Linked DNA regions of Gloeocapsopsis sp. IPPAS B-1203. Each later gene encodes a partner of the first gene's protein in a complex. Links are inferred from orthologs where the notes say so. Each region holds a gene or a part of one and is shown on either strand. Other genes may lie near its edges.

Evidence for each region. Proteins that work in one complex are often made in the same cells at the same time.
Region 2: the proteins of ndhC (region 1) and nuoH are in contact, whole or in part, in a cryo-EM structure (PDB 6KHJ), measured with the Thermosynechococcus vestitus proteins. The link is inferred for Gloeocapsopsis sp. IPPAS B-1203 from one-to-one orthologs. Residues at the interface, in WP_126986108.1 of Thermosynechococcus vestitus: Gly6, Tyr7, Glu8, Tyr9, Phe10, Gly12, Phe13, Leu14, Ile16, Cys17, Ser18, Pro21, Ala24, Leu25, Ala27, Ser28, Leu31, Arg32, Pro33, Ser35, Arg40, Leu41, Thr42, Thr43, Tyr44, Glu45, Ile51, Gly53, Ala54, Trp55; in WP_126985484.1 of Thermosynechococcus vestitus: Gln8, Lys26, Trp29, Leu30, Pro33, Met34, Met37, Leu38, Leu83, Ile84, Phe85, Lys86, Glu87, Asp88, Val89, Leu90, Pro91, Ala92, Thr100, Ala104, Val107, Ile108, Phe111, Leu112, Tyr114, Ile115, Ile125, Ser126, Leu128, Phe133.
Region 3: the proteins of ndhC (region 1) and CSQ79_RS14590 are in contact, whole or in part, in a cryo-EM structure (PDB 7NYH), measured with the Escherichia coli proteins. The link is inferred for Gloeocapsopsis sp. IPPAS B-1203 from one-to-one orthologs.

What each region holds. Positions count from the first base shown.
Region 1 is NZ_PEIG01000002.1:142,050-149,787, reverse strand. The notes cover bases 2,667-5,663. They hold ndhC (photosynthetic/respiratory NAD(P)H-quinone oxidoreductase subunit C), read right to left. Parts: upstream 4,348-5,663; coding sequence 3,985-4,347; downstream 2,667-3,984. Other genes in these bases: CSQ79_RS04000 (photosynthesis system II assembly factor Ycf48), read left to right, coding at 5,066-5,663; CSQ79_RS04005 (rubredoxin), read left to right, coding at 4,546-4,881; CSQ79_RS04015 (NADH dehydrogenase subunit K), read right to left, coding at 3,242-3,988; CSQ79_RS04020 (NAD(P)H-quinone oxidoreductase subunit J), read right to left, coding at 2,716-3,249; CSQ79_RS04025 (GNAT family N-acetyltransferase), read left to right, coding at 2,667-2,719. Also shown: CSQ79_RS04030 (right-handed parallel beta-helix repeat-containing protein), read left to right, coding at 307-1,998; more of CSQ79_RS04025, read left to right, coding at 2,216-2,666; more of CSQ79_RS04000, read left to right, coding at 5,664-6,067; psbE (cytochrome b559 subunit alpha), read left to right, coding at 6,282-6,536; psbF (cytochrome b559 subunit beta), read left to right, coding at 6,546-6,677; photosystem II reaction center protein PsbL, read left to right, coding at 6,687-6,812; CSQ79_RS03980 (photosystem II reaction center protein J), read left to right, coding at 6,872-6,991; psaI (photosystem I reaction center subunit VIII), read right to left, coding at 7,212-7,331. UniProt on the Escherichia coli protein: NDH-1 shuttles electrons from NADH, via FMN and iron-sulfur (Fe-S) centers, to quinones in the respiratory chain. The immediate electron acceptor for the enzyme in this species is believed to be ubiquinone.
Region 2 is NZ_PEIG01000007.1:203,733-206,705, forward strand. It holds nuoH (NADH-quinone oxidoreductase subunit NuoH), read right to left. Parts: upstream 2,060-2,973; coding sequence 941-2,059; downstream 1-940. Other genes in the region: CSQ79_RS14590 (NADH-quinone oxidoreductase subunit J), read right to left, coding at 1-220; ndhI (NAD(P)H-quinone oxidoreductase subunit I), read right to left, coding at 315-896; CSQ79_RS14605 (citrate synthase), read right to left, coding at 2,389-2,973. UniProt on the Escherichia coli protein: NDH-1 shuttles electrons from NADH, via FMN and iron-sulfur (Fe-S) centers, to quinones in the respiratory chain. The immediate electron acceptor for the enzyme in this species is believed to be ubiquinone.
Region 3 is NZ_PEIG01000007.1:202,132-204,880, reverse strand. It holds CSQ79_RS14590 (NADH-quinone oxidoreductase subunit J), read left to right. Parts: upstream 1-928; coding sequence 929-1,570; downstream 1,571-2,749. Other genes in the region: CSQ79_RS14580 (NAD(+) kinase), read left to right, coding at 1,950-2,749; nuoK (NADH-quinone oxidoreductase subunit NuoK), read left to right, coding at 1,640-1,945; ndhI (NAD(P)H-quinone oxidoreductase subunit I), read left to right, coding at 253-834; nuoH (NADH-quinone oxidoreductase subunit NuoH), read left to right, coding at 1-208. UniProt on the Escherichia coli protein: NDH-1 shuttles electrons from NADH, via FMN and iron-sulfur (Fe-S) centers, to quinones in the respiratory chain. The immediate electron acceptor for the enzyme in this species is believed to be ubiquinone.

The sequences.
Region 1 (7,738 bases):
CTATCAACTACAGAAAGTAAATATTTTACTACCCAAAAAAGCACAAGTTGCCAACCCTTCAGCAAGTAGTTTTAGAGATCTTGCCTTTCAAATTTCACGATTCAGAACTGATTGCAGCTTTTACTGCATGAAGCATATTGTTGAGCGAAATTTTGATGGCTCCAAATATCGAGATGACATATCTGTGCAGCAATCGCAGTGGAATTTCTGCTGCAACAGCAATGAAGAGAGATAACAGCAAAAGTGACTCAAGCTTGCAAAGCAAAGTTGTAAACCACTTTGAGCACATAACCCATATGGAGAGCAATGATGAACAGTCAATGTAATAACCACTTTTCTTTACTCTTGCTATCACAGGTGATGCTAGCAGCATTGACCTCGGTACCACAGATAGCAACAGCCGCTACAATCAACATCAAAAACACGAGTTATGCCATTCCTAATGGAGCGTTTTTCGTCTCACCAACAGGTCAACCTGGTAATTCAGGCAGATCCGCAAACTCTCCGTGGCCTGTTAGTCAAGCGATCGCCTCGGCACCGAGTGGCGCAACAATTGTCTTTCGTGGCGGGACATACCGTAACGCGCGACTGCCCTTGAACAAGCGCTTCACATTACAAGCCTATCCCAATGAGCAACCCTGGCTCAAAGGTAGCACTGTGGTTGACGGCTGGGTGTCTGAAGGTAACATCTGGCGCAAAGATGGTTGGAATTACTCGTTTCCACCGAATCAACAAGCGCGTGCAGTTGACCCTAAGCATCCCATAGCAGGCTATCGCGATATGGTCTACATCAATGGTGTCGCCCTCAAGCAAGTTGGGAACAAAACCCAAGTTGGACCTGGTACATTCTACGTTGATCCTCGCAATAAGAAGCTGTATGTCGGTAGTAACCCGAATAGCAAAACTGTCGAAGCCACCACGCAAGTAGAAGGTATTGTTATGTGGAACAGTAGTACCGCAGGTTCAGTGGTGCGGGGACTGGGCTTGGCACATTATGCAGATCAAGCAATCAAGATTGGTACATCTGGCGTCACAGTGGAGAACACGACGATGGCGTGGAATGCGATGGAAGGTGTTACTGTTCAATCACCCAACGTCAAACTGCACGGGAACAACATCAGCTACAACGGTCGCAAAGGAGTTGGTGCTTCCTATGCCCATCGTCTACTGTTGGAAAACAATGTGATTAGCTACAACAACTTGGAGAACTTCTCGACTTCTTGGAGTGCCAGCGGTGTCAAAATTCTCTGGAGTGATGGTGTGGTAGTGCGGGGTAACACTGTTGCCAATAACAAATCAATGGGACTGTGGGCTGACGAGTCTAGTAGCAATATTACCTTTGTCAATAACGTGGCGCGCAATAACATCATTGGCATCTACTTTGAAATCTCGCACAAGGCAATCATTGCCTCAAATGTCGTTCACAACAACAGCACAGCCGGCATCATGGTTCTCAATGCTTCTGCTGCACGGATTTACAACAACACCCTTGCCCGCAACCATGCCAATCTTTTGGTTCAGGAAACATCGCGTAATAATGCGAAATCTAAGGAAATATCGAAAGGAATTACCTGGGTTACACGCAACACAGTTGTCAAGAACAACATTTTCTGGAACTCGAATGGTCCAATGTTTTATGCTCCTGGCTGTGCAGTGAAAGAACCATCAAGTTTGATGGTTCCAACAACCAATAATAACGCTTACTACCGTACTTCTCCTACCCAACCTGTTAATCTCATTTGGGGGTTAAGTGGCAACCAATGCTCTCAAAATTTCACTTCCTTGGCAAGTTTCCGGTCAACCACAGGTTTAGAAGGCAACAGTCTTGATGTTGTTAACTCTAACGATCCGTTCTTTGTTAATGCTGGTGCAAACGACTTTCGGCTCAAATCGGGTAGTCCAGCGATGGGACGCGGAGAGCCGCTTCCTACTGATATTGCTAATGCTGTTGGTGTCTCTGCTGGTAGCACAGTCAATTTAGGAGCACTCAAATACTAACAGTAGAGTAAGTGGGTAAAATTAAAGGTAGTAATTGGTCAATGGTCAGCGCTCAACAGAAAGTCAACAATTAACCATTAACCGAAACAAAAAGTGTAATACGTAAATTATGCCCACCTACTTGTCATGAGATAATTAATGTCACTCAACATAGACAACAGAATCTCAATTAGCTGCACTTTTGCTTATAAAAATTTGTAGTTAAATTAGGAGTGTGATGAAAGCTGTATATCAATTTCAGATTCGCAACTGGCAACCAAGCGATCGCACTCCTGTTACTAACCTGATTCGCTCGGTTCTTGCCGAGTATGATCTTGATTTTGAGCCTGCGGCAGCAGATTGTGATGTTGTAGAGGTCGAAAAGTACTATCTCACAACAGGAGGCGAGTTCTGGGTAATTCAACAAGACGATCAATTAGTTGGTACAGGTGGGTACTACCCTGTGATGCGTGGCGAGAAAGCGGTAGAGATCCGAAAAATGTATTTGTTACCTCATGTCCGAGGGTTAGGATTAGGAAAATACTTGTTACAACAATTAGAACAAGCGATCGCATCACGTGGCTTTAAGCAGATTTGGGTTGAAACTGCAAGCGTTTTAACTACCGCTGTCAAGCTGTATGAGCATAGTGGATATCAACCAGCAAGCGGAGTAGAAACAGCACGGTGCGATCGCGTTTATGTCAAGCGATTGACAAATTATGCTCTAGATTCTAGCTATTAGTAGGCATCCTGCAATTCGTAGAATTCAGGTGAAATATAGTCTTTTCTCAATGGCCAACCCACCCAGTCTTCTGGCATGAGGATACGTTTGAGATTGGGATGTCCTTCGTAAATAATCCCGAACATATCGTAAGACTCTCGCTCTTGCCAGTCAGCAGTCTTCCAAATCCAATAAACCGAAGGAACTCTAGGATTTTCCCTTGGTAAAAAGACTTTCAACCGCACTTCTTCTGGGCGATCGGCATCATCACTGACTTTAATCAAGTGATAAGCACTCACCAAATCTTGCCCAGGTCCAGAATCGTAGGCAAACTGACACTGCAAATAATTAAACCCGTAAGCGTATAAAGCTGTAGCGATTGGTAATAGATAATCACTTTCTACCTTAATCATCTCTACACCCAAATGGTCTGCTTCCAGCGATTCATGCTCGAAACCATTTTCAGCTAACCATTGAGAAATCTTACCAGCTTCTACTATCTGCGTTGCTTCTTGATCAACTGGCTCTGATTTTTCTGCATCTTCAGCCACGGCTAACCTCCTCCTTTTCTACTGCCTGAAGTGCGGGTGGTACAGGCATTCCAATCGCTTCAGTCAACTCTTTTGGTGCTGCATTGCGAGTTTCTGAAAGTAGGTACTGACCTGTAAGTACTGGCGCAACACTTTTCATACTATGAGTTGTACTATAGTAGCGATGCGTTTGCTTAACCTGACTCCGCTCTTGAATTGATTCGTTAGCAATTTTTTTACGTAGCTTAATAATCGCGTCCATAATTGCTTCTGGACGAGGCGGACAGCCAGGTAAATAGACATCGACAGGAATTAATTTATCTACACCACGTACTGCCGTTGGTGAATCGACGCTAAACATGCCGCCTGTGATTGTGCAAGCACCCATTGCGATCACATATTTTGGATCGGGCATTTGCTCATAAAGACGCACAAGCTGCGGTGCCATTTTCATTGTGATCGTTCCTGCAGTAATAATTAAGTCAGCTTGTCGCGGACTAGAACGCGGAACTAATCCAAAGCGGTCGAAATCAAATCTTGAGCCAATCAGTGCGGCAAACTCAATAAAGCAACAAGCTGTCCCAAATAACAAAGGATACAAACTCGATAGCTTTGCCCAATTGTAGAGGTCATCAACTGTTGTGAGAATGACGTTTTCTGAGAGATCTTGCGTAACTGTAGGGCGCTCAATGGGATTGAGGATCTTCTCTTTTTGTTGATCCCACCCATCATTCGCTTGTGTGATGTTAGTTGGATTCATGACCATTCTAAGGCTCCTTTGCGCCAGGCATAGACAAGGGCAACAACAAGAATTGCAATAAAAATGAGAGCTTCAACAAACGCTAAAAGCCCTAGTCGATGAAAGGCAACTGCCCAGGGATACAAAAAGACTGTTTCCACATCAAAGATCACGAAAACCAGGGCAAACATGTAGTAGCGAATGTTGAATTGTATCCAGGCTCCACCAATAGGTTCTACACCTGATTCATAGGTAGTGCGTCGTTCTGGACCACCACCACTTGGTCGTAGTAGTTTAGATGCAGAGAGTGCAAGTGCAGGCACCAGACTACAGACTAACAAAAAGCCTAAAAGGTACTCGTAACCACTGAGGACAAACACAATAGTTGATGTAAATAATTTTGTTACTTACTTTTACATTATATATGTCTTGTGGTTACAGAGTCTGGCAAAAGTTAACACAGACTGATTTAACTAATTCAGCTTGATAGCCGAAAACAATAAATAAGCTGAAATTGTGTCATAATTTTTAACGTAGATTTAAGAATTGCCCTGACATTATCCACTTTGTCTTTTGCTATGAGCGAATCAGTTGTAGAAAGCCAAGGACTAGATCGCTATGAGTGTCGCGTCTGTGGCTACGTTTATGAACCGACAAAGGGAGATAGCAAGGAAGAAGTTCCTGCTGGCACACCTTTTACAGAACTAGCATCTTCTTGGCGGTGTCCGGTTTGTGGTGCAAGGACTTCCCAGTTTGAGAACATTGGTCCGGTTGGAAAAGCCTCCGGCTTTGACTCAAATCTTAACTATGGTCTTGGTGTAAACAAGCTCACACCAGCACAAAAAAACCTTTTGATTTTTGGTGGTTTAGCTGTTGGTTTTTTGCTGTTTATGAGTCTTTACGGGTTAAAATAATTCCCGCTTATTGATTCAGAGTCGTCAGGAATTAGAGATTAAGACATTAGGCGTTTTGCGCTGTATGTCTAAACATAAACTTTGATTGTCTTGGTGGGCTTGTAACCCATCAGTAAAGAATTTCTCTCTTTCCTTGACTTTTTTCCTCAATTCATTCTTTTTATCACAAGACATACAGATACTAATGCGTTCACTATCTGAAAATTGGCAACGAGTCGTTATTTTATTAGCAGTTTTTTTGTTGTGTATTGGGTGTAGCAATACTCCCTCTGTTAGTAATAATCCTTGGAAAGTTATTACTTTACCTACAGAGTCTAACCTTCAAGACATTGCCTTTACAGATAATAATCACGGCTGGCTTGTCGGTAGTAAAGCAACACTTTTAGAGACAACTGACGGCGGAGAAACTTGGCAGCCGATCGCTCTAGATTTAGGAGAACAAAACTATCTTTTCTCTTCAGTTAGTTTTACAGGACAGGAAGGTTGGATTGTAGGAGAACCTGCACTTTTGCTACACACAACCGATGGAGGTAAATCTTGGGAGCAAATTCCGCTGAGTGAAAAGCTTCCTGGTAATCCCAACACAGTAGTTGCTTTGGGCGCTAACTCAGCAGAGATGACGACTGATGTCGGCGCGATCTATCGCACGACAGACAGCGGTAGAACTTGGAAAGCTATGGTACAAGAGGCTGTAGGAATAGTCCGCAACATTGCTCGCGCAGCAGATGGTAGCTATTTAGCAGTTTCTGCCAAAGGAAATTTTTATTCAATTTGGAAGCCAGGACAAGAAGCTTGGGAGGGACATAACCGCAATAGTTCTCGGCGCGTACAGAACATGGGTTTTGCACCAGATGGACGCCTGTGGATGTTAGCGCGGGGCGGTCAAGTACAGTTCAGTAAACAGGATAATCTTAACGAATGGGAAGAAGCTAAATACCCTGAATTTTCTACTAGCTGGGGTTTGCTTGATTTAGCCTACCGTACTCCAGAGGAAATTTGGGTAGCTGGAGGCAGTGGCAATTTACTATGTAGTTTTGATGGTGGTAAAACTTGGCAAAAAGATCGTGATGTGGAAAGTGTTCCTTCTAACCTTTACAAAATAGTTTTTCTGTCACCAAAAAAAGGGTTTATTGTTGGTCAAAGAGGTATTTTGCTCAAGTATCAAGAATCTAGTGCAACTGCATAAAATGATTGACTGATTCACTTGATGAAAATTTTCTCAAAATACTAACAAAACTGAATTATCTATTAGAAAGGTATCTTTTTTGATCTTTCTCTGTCACGGGAGGAATTTTCTAAGCAATGCTACCTAACAAGAGAAAATTATCATGAGTTAGGTACTTTTTCATGAAGTTTCATAGGATAATTTAGTCATAAGAGTTATCGTAGGAGGACACAAAATGTCAGGCTCAACAGGAGAGCGTCCATTTTCGGATATCATTACCAGTGTACGGTACTGGGTAATTCACAGCATCACCATTCCAGCTTTATTTATTGCTGGTTGGCTGTTTGTTAGTACAGGTCTGGCTTATGATGTTTTTGGTACACCTAGACCTAATGAGTATTATCCCCAAGAACGGCAAGAATTGCCTATCGTCGACGACCGCTATCAAGCAAAACAAGAGATTAGACAATTTACCAATAGCAACGATTAATTCAAAATCATGACTAGTAATACTAATCAACCAATTCAGTATCCAATTTTTACCGTAAGATGGCTGGCAGTTCACACCCTAGCTGTACCAACAATCTTCTTTTTGGGTGCGATCGCCGCTATGCAGTTTATTCAACGTTAGGAGGAACCTATGCCCCCCGAAAGAACACCCAATCCTAATAATCAACCGGTTGAATTAAATCGCACTTCTCTCTATCTCGGTTTACTATTAGTTTTCGTTCTCGGTATACTGTTTTCTAGTTATTTCTTTAACTAGTTGGGACAGTTACGGTTAATTGCCAATGTAAGTTGTCATCGCTCAAGGAGAATTAAGCTGTGTCTGGAAGTGGAAGAATTCCTTTGTGGATTATTGCAACAGTTGCTGGCTTGGGTGTAATTACGATTGTGGGAACTTTCTTTTATGGTTCCTATACTCATTTAGGCTCTTCTTTGTAGAGCAACACTCACGACCAACAGCCACGTTATAAAAATGTGATTTATGTGGCACATTTAAAAGAAAACCGCTTATCTCAAAACGATAGGCGGTTTTTTGATGTTAAATTAAAACGTCGTAATTATATCAAATCCAGTGAATTACTTACAATTAAAGTAATGAGTGACTAGTTGCTAATCACTCAATCATAGCCTGGTTATTCAACCGGAGTGATATTAGTGATTAGATTCCTGAAGGATCTTCGCGTTCAATGTAAAGCAATAACAGCGCCATACCTACAGCAGGAAATACCAAACCAGTAAGTGGAACTAAAAGTGAGGGCAGAAAAGATGCTGAAAACATAACAAATCCTATTAAAATGCAAGTCATGATTGAGAATGAATTTACTGCAAATTTTTACAGTTTTGCTAAAATCTCAAAATTTTTAACAAATTTTGAAGTTATTCACTAAAATTACGTCAATTTTTTTCAATAAACTTAATTTTATTTAATTATTCTTTATATTCTAGGCAGAGTCAACATTCGACTGCTGCCAATTAAACTTATGACTTAACAAAATAGTGATTATCCTGGCATAGGCGATCGCAAAAAGTCGTTTAACAGTATGTCTTAACTATTTCATCAAGCGACAACCGTAAATTTAGGTAGGTAAGTAAACATTACCTGATAATTCCAGTGTTTTCTCTCATTTAAGCTGTAGTGAGATTAATAGATAATAAGACTGTGCTGAAAATAGATGAGTCAAAGAT
Region 2 (2,973 bases), on another replicon or contig:
TCAGCACGTTGACCGCCCCAACATAAATCAAGATCTGGGCTGTTGCCACAAAGTCAGCATTCAGCAGCAAATAAATTCCTGAAATACTGACAAAAACGCCTGCCAGCAAAAAGGCAGAGTAGACAATATTAGAAAATAGCACAACACCAAGGGCTGAACCAATCATCATGGCAGCCAAGATGGCGAACGAAACAAGTTGTACTCCTTCAGCTAAATTCACCGCTTTTTGTCCTTTGTTAGTTGCTAATTGCTAATTGCTAGAGGTTTACGACTCCAATAACAATTAACGCTCCTCACCCACTTATTAAAAAATACTATTCCTGCTGTTCTACGAGTTCTTCTGGATGTAATCCAGCACCACGGGTATTTGCAGGTAGATCGTGGGGTGATGTAACACCTTTGGGTAGGTAAACCAATTCGCGTAATGGTGTCACCATGGGGTCATCTGTCACTTTGTAGGGTAAACGTCCCAGCGCTACGTTGTCGTAGTTTAATTGATGGCGATCGTACGTACACAAGTCGTATTCTTCTGTCATTGACAGACAGTTTGTTGGACAGTACTCTACACAGTTACCACAAAAGATACAAACACCAAAATCGATGCTGTAGTGCTTCAGTTTTTTCTTTTTACTAGCTTTGTCAAATTCCCAGTCAACGACAGGTAAATTAATTGGGCAAACCCGCACGCAGACTTCGCAAGAAATACACTTATCAAATTCAAAGTGAATGCGACCTCGGAAGCGTTCAGAAGGAATTAGTTTTTCGTAGGGGTACTGTACAGTAACTGGTCTACGCCGCATATGATCGAAGGTGACAGACAATCCTTGACCAATATATCGCCCAGCCTGCACCGCCTCTTTCGCGTAATCACCGACTTGTTTGAGGAACTTTATCATGGTGTGTCTCTCTCTTTATGTAGCTGTTAGCAATGGGCTAATTGCTATCCACCAAAGGCAGCGGGAAAGGCAAGCTTCAATGCTGCTGTTAATAGTAGGTTTGCTAAACTGACGGGGAGTAAAAACTTCCATCCTAAATCTAGCAACTGGTCAATTCGTACTCTGGGTACAGTCCAACGCAATAAGATTGCTGTAAACACGAGAAAGTAGGCTTTGAGTACGGTCATGGTAATGCCTAGTGAGGCATCTGCTATTTCTAACCAAGGACTTGTTTCGCTGATACCCAACCAACCAGCCAGTAACTCGATGGGGATAGGAGATTCCCAACCCCCTAAATATAAAACTGTGACAAGGAGCGCTGATAGTACCAAGTTGACATAGGATGCGACATAGTACAGCGCAAATTTCATCCCTGCATATTCAGTTTGATATCCTGCAACAAGTTCTTCTTCTGCTTCTGGTAGGTCAAAGGGCATTCTTTCGCATTCTGCTAATGCTGAGATCCAGAAGATGAGAAAACCTATTGGCTGTCTCCAGACGTTCCAACCAAAAATGCCATAGCCTGATTGCTGTTCGACAATATCAATGCTACTCAGGCTATTCGACATCATCACTACAGCTAAGACTGCGAGTGCTAAAGGAATTTCATAGCTAATTGACTGTGCAGCTGCCCTTAAGCCTCCTAGCAGTGAGTACTTATTGTTTGAAGCATAACCAGACATTAACAATCCAATTGGTTGCACGCTGGACAAGGCAATCCACAAAAATACTCCAGTAGCAACGTTTGTCACTGCCAGATTTTCACCAAACGGCACGATTAGATACGACAAAAAGACTGGTAGGACGACAATGATTGGTCCTAAAGTAAATAGCCAAGGATCGGACTTTGCTGGAATAATGTCTTCTTTAAAGACGAACTTGATACCATCGGCAACAGGAGACAGTAAGCCAAATGGTCCCATAAATTCTGGACCAATCCGCTGCTGGGCGGCGGCTGAAATTTTCCGTTCTTGCCAAATGGTAACTAGTACTCCTACAGTCGCGCCAATTAACATTAGTACCATTGGGACTGGCATCCAAACAGCTTTGGCTGCACCTGCTGGTAGCCCTAAGTCGATCAGCGATTTAATGAAACTTCCTTGGAGGTCAATTCCTGTACTCATGTTTTCTTTGGTGAAGTTGTCGCATGATGGCGATCGCCATCTCCGCTGTAATTAATATTTGTAAATTCATCCCCTATTTTCATTCAGGGTCTATCTCTATTGTGAAGATATTTTTACCTTTCACTGCTTAGTATATCGCTGTCTGGTCAGCTCCAAAAAACCTTCACTGAGAAATTCTACTTATACCTGTGTTTAGGTTTGCTGTCTTTGAAAGGGGTCGGAGGTCAGGGGTCGGAGGTCAGGGAGTTATGAGTTCTCAGTTTTGAGTTATGAGTTAAGAAAACTCTGTTTAATTCAAAACTCAAAACTCAAAATTCAAAACTAAATTTTCACCGTTGCTCAACAGGCGTATACGAAACGTCGTGATGACCTGTATACACTTGAGTAGGTCGAAAAATGCGGTTTTCAGCGATTTGCTCTTTCCAGTGGGCTAACCAACCGGCGACGCGGGCGATCGCAAATACTGGCGTAAATAAGTCGGTAGGAATTCCCATCTTCCTATACACTAAACCAGAGTAAAAGTCAACATTAGGGTAAATTCCTTTGTGACCTAACTTTTCGGCGATCGCGCGTTCTAATTCAACGGCAATATCGTAGTATTTGTCGTAGCCGAACTTATCAAACATCTGCTCAGCTAGCTTTTGCAAGATTGTTGCTCTGGGGTCTTTGACTTTGTAAACGCGATGTCCAAAGCCCATAATTTTTGCTTTACGTTGCAACCGATCTTCTAGATAGGAGCCGACATTTTCTACTGAGCCAATTTCTTCAAGCATCCCGATAACTTCTTCATTGGCACCACCATGTAATGGTCCGCCTAGCGTTCCTACTGCGGAAGCAACAACTGCGTAAGGATCTGTCAGTGTAGAAGCGGTGACTCGTGCCGAGAATGTTGAAGCATTCATAGTATGTTCGGC
Region 3 (2,749 bases), on another replicon or contig:
AGCAGATGCCTCACTAGGCATTACCATGACCGTACTCAAAGCCTACTTTCTCGTGTTTACAGCAATCTTATTGCGTTGGACTGTACCCAGAGTACGAATTGACCAGTTGCTAGATTTAGGATGGAAGTTTTTACTCCCCGTCAGTTTAGCAAACCTACTATTAACAGCAGCATTGAAGCTTGCCTTTCCCGCTGCCTTTGGTGGATAGCAATTAGCCCATTGCTAACAGCTACATAAAGAGAGAGACACACCATGATAAAGTTCCTCAAACAAGTCGGTGATTACGCGAAAGAGGCGGTGCAGGCTGGGCGATATATTGGTCAAGGATTGTCTGTCACCTTCGATCATATGCGGCGTAGACCAGTTACTGTACAGTACCCCTACGAAAAACTAATTCCTTCTGAACGCTTCCGAGGTCGCATTCACTTTGAATTTGATAAGTGTATTTCTTGCGAAGTCTGCGTGCGGGTTTGCCCAATTAATTTACCTGTCGTTGACTGGGAATTTGACAAAGCTAGTAAAAAGAAAAAACTGAAGCACTACAGCATCGATTTTGGTGTTTGTATCTTTTGTGGTAACTGTGTAGAGTACTGTCCAACAAACTGTCTGTCAATGACAGAAGAATACGACTTGTGTACGTACGATCGCCATCAATTAAACTACGACAACGTAGCGCTGGGACGTTTACCCTACAAAGTGACAGATGACCCCATGGTGACACCATTACGCGAATTGGTTTACCTACCCAAAGGTGTTACATCACCCCACGATCTACCTGCAAATACCCGTGGTGCTGGATTACATCCAGAAGAACTCGTAGAACAGCAGGAATAGTATTTTTTAATAAGTGGGTGAGGAGCGTTAATTGTTATTGGAGTCGTAAACCTCTAGCAATTAGCAATTAGCAACTAACAAAGGACAAAAAGCGGTGAATTTAGCTGAAGGAGTACAACTTGTTTCGTTCGCCATCTTGGCTGCCATGATGATTGGTTCAGCCCTTGGTGTTGTGCTATTTTCTAATATTGTCTACTCTGCCTTTTTGCTGGCAGGCGTTTTTGTCAGTATTTCAGGAATTTATTTGCTGCTGAATGCTGACTTTGTGGCAACAGCCCAGATCTTGATTTATGTTGGGGCGGTCAACGTGCTGATTTTGTTTGCCATTATGTTGGTGAATAAGCGCGAAGACTTTAAACCTTTGCCGAATGCTTGGGTGCGTCCGACAATGACAGCGATCGTCAGTGCTGGACTGTTTGTTTTGTTAAGTACGATGGTTCTGGTTACGCCTTGGGCATATTCTACTGAGTCAGTTTCCAGCGACACTACAATTGTTTTAATTGGTCAACACTTCTTCAGTGACTTTTTGTTGCCTTTCGAGCTAGCATCCGTTCTACTATTAATGGCAATGGTTGGAGCGATCATTTTAGCGCGGCGCGAATTTTTGCCTGACCAAGTTATGACGCCTGACAAGCAGCAGCAACCTGTATTAACCTTACCAGAACGCCCTCGCGAGCTAGTCGGAATTTCTAGTGATAAAACAAGTAATTTAGACGATAATCGTCGCAGTGAGTAGACTTACATAACTTGCGAGTTTAGCCTGCGATCGCAGGCTTTTGTGTACGATTTTGAGGATAGATTAAGAATGCAACTTCAGTACTTTCTCTTGCTAGCTGCGGCTTTATTCTGTATCGGAATTTACGGCCTAATTACTAGCCGTAACGCCGTTCGAGTATTAATGTCAATTGAATTGCTGCTAAATGCGGTAAATCTTAATTTAATGGCATTTTCTAGTTATTTAGATCCACTAGAAATTAAAGGTCAGGTGTTTACAGTATTTGTAATTACTGTTGCTGCTGCCGAAGCTGCTGTAGGATTGGCAATTATCTTAGCAATCTATCGCAACCGCGATACTGTAGATATGGAGCAATTTAACCTCTTGAAGTGGTAAGTGCGTGCAGCTTAATCAAGTTATCATTGCTCACAAAGCCGGAGATTCATTAAGTAAAAGCTGGGCAGAAAAGTGTGCGCGGCAGTTGGAAAGTCGCAACTGTCGCGTCCTTATGGGACCTAGTGGACCGCAAGATAATCCATACCCAGTATTTTTGGCATCGTCAACACAGCCGATTGATATGGCTTTGGTACTTGGAGGAGATGGTACAGCTTTATCAGCGGCGAGAAATTTAGCAGCAGATCGTATTCCCATTTTGGCGGTGAATGTCGGCGGGAATTTAGGGTTTTTAACTGAGTCGTTTGAAATATTTAAAGATTCAGAACAGGTATTTGATCGGTTAGCCTCTGATTTCTATGCGATTCAGCGGCGGATGATGCTACAAGCCCAAGTGTTTGAGGGAAATAGTAGCAATCTCGATCCTGTCAGCGATCGCTTTCTCGCCCTGAATGAAATTTGTGTCAAACCCGCATCGGCGGATCGGATGATTACTTCGATCCTGGAAATGGAAATTGATGGCGAGGTTGTTGATCAATACCAAGGTGATGGATTGATTATCGCTACACCTACAGGTTCTACAGCATACACCGTGGCGGCAAATGGTCCAATTGTGCATGATGGAATGCAGGCGATTACGGTTACTCCGATTTGCCCGATGAGTCTTTCGAGTCGTCCGATAGTATTACCTGCGGGTTCAGTTGTTAGTATTTGGCCCTTGGCAGACTATGAGTTGAATACAAAGTTATGGACTGATAGTGTCCTGGGAACTTCGATTTGGCCTGGTCAAAGAGTTGATATCCGTAT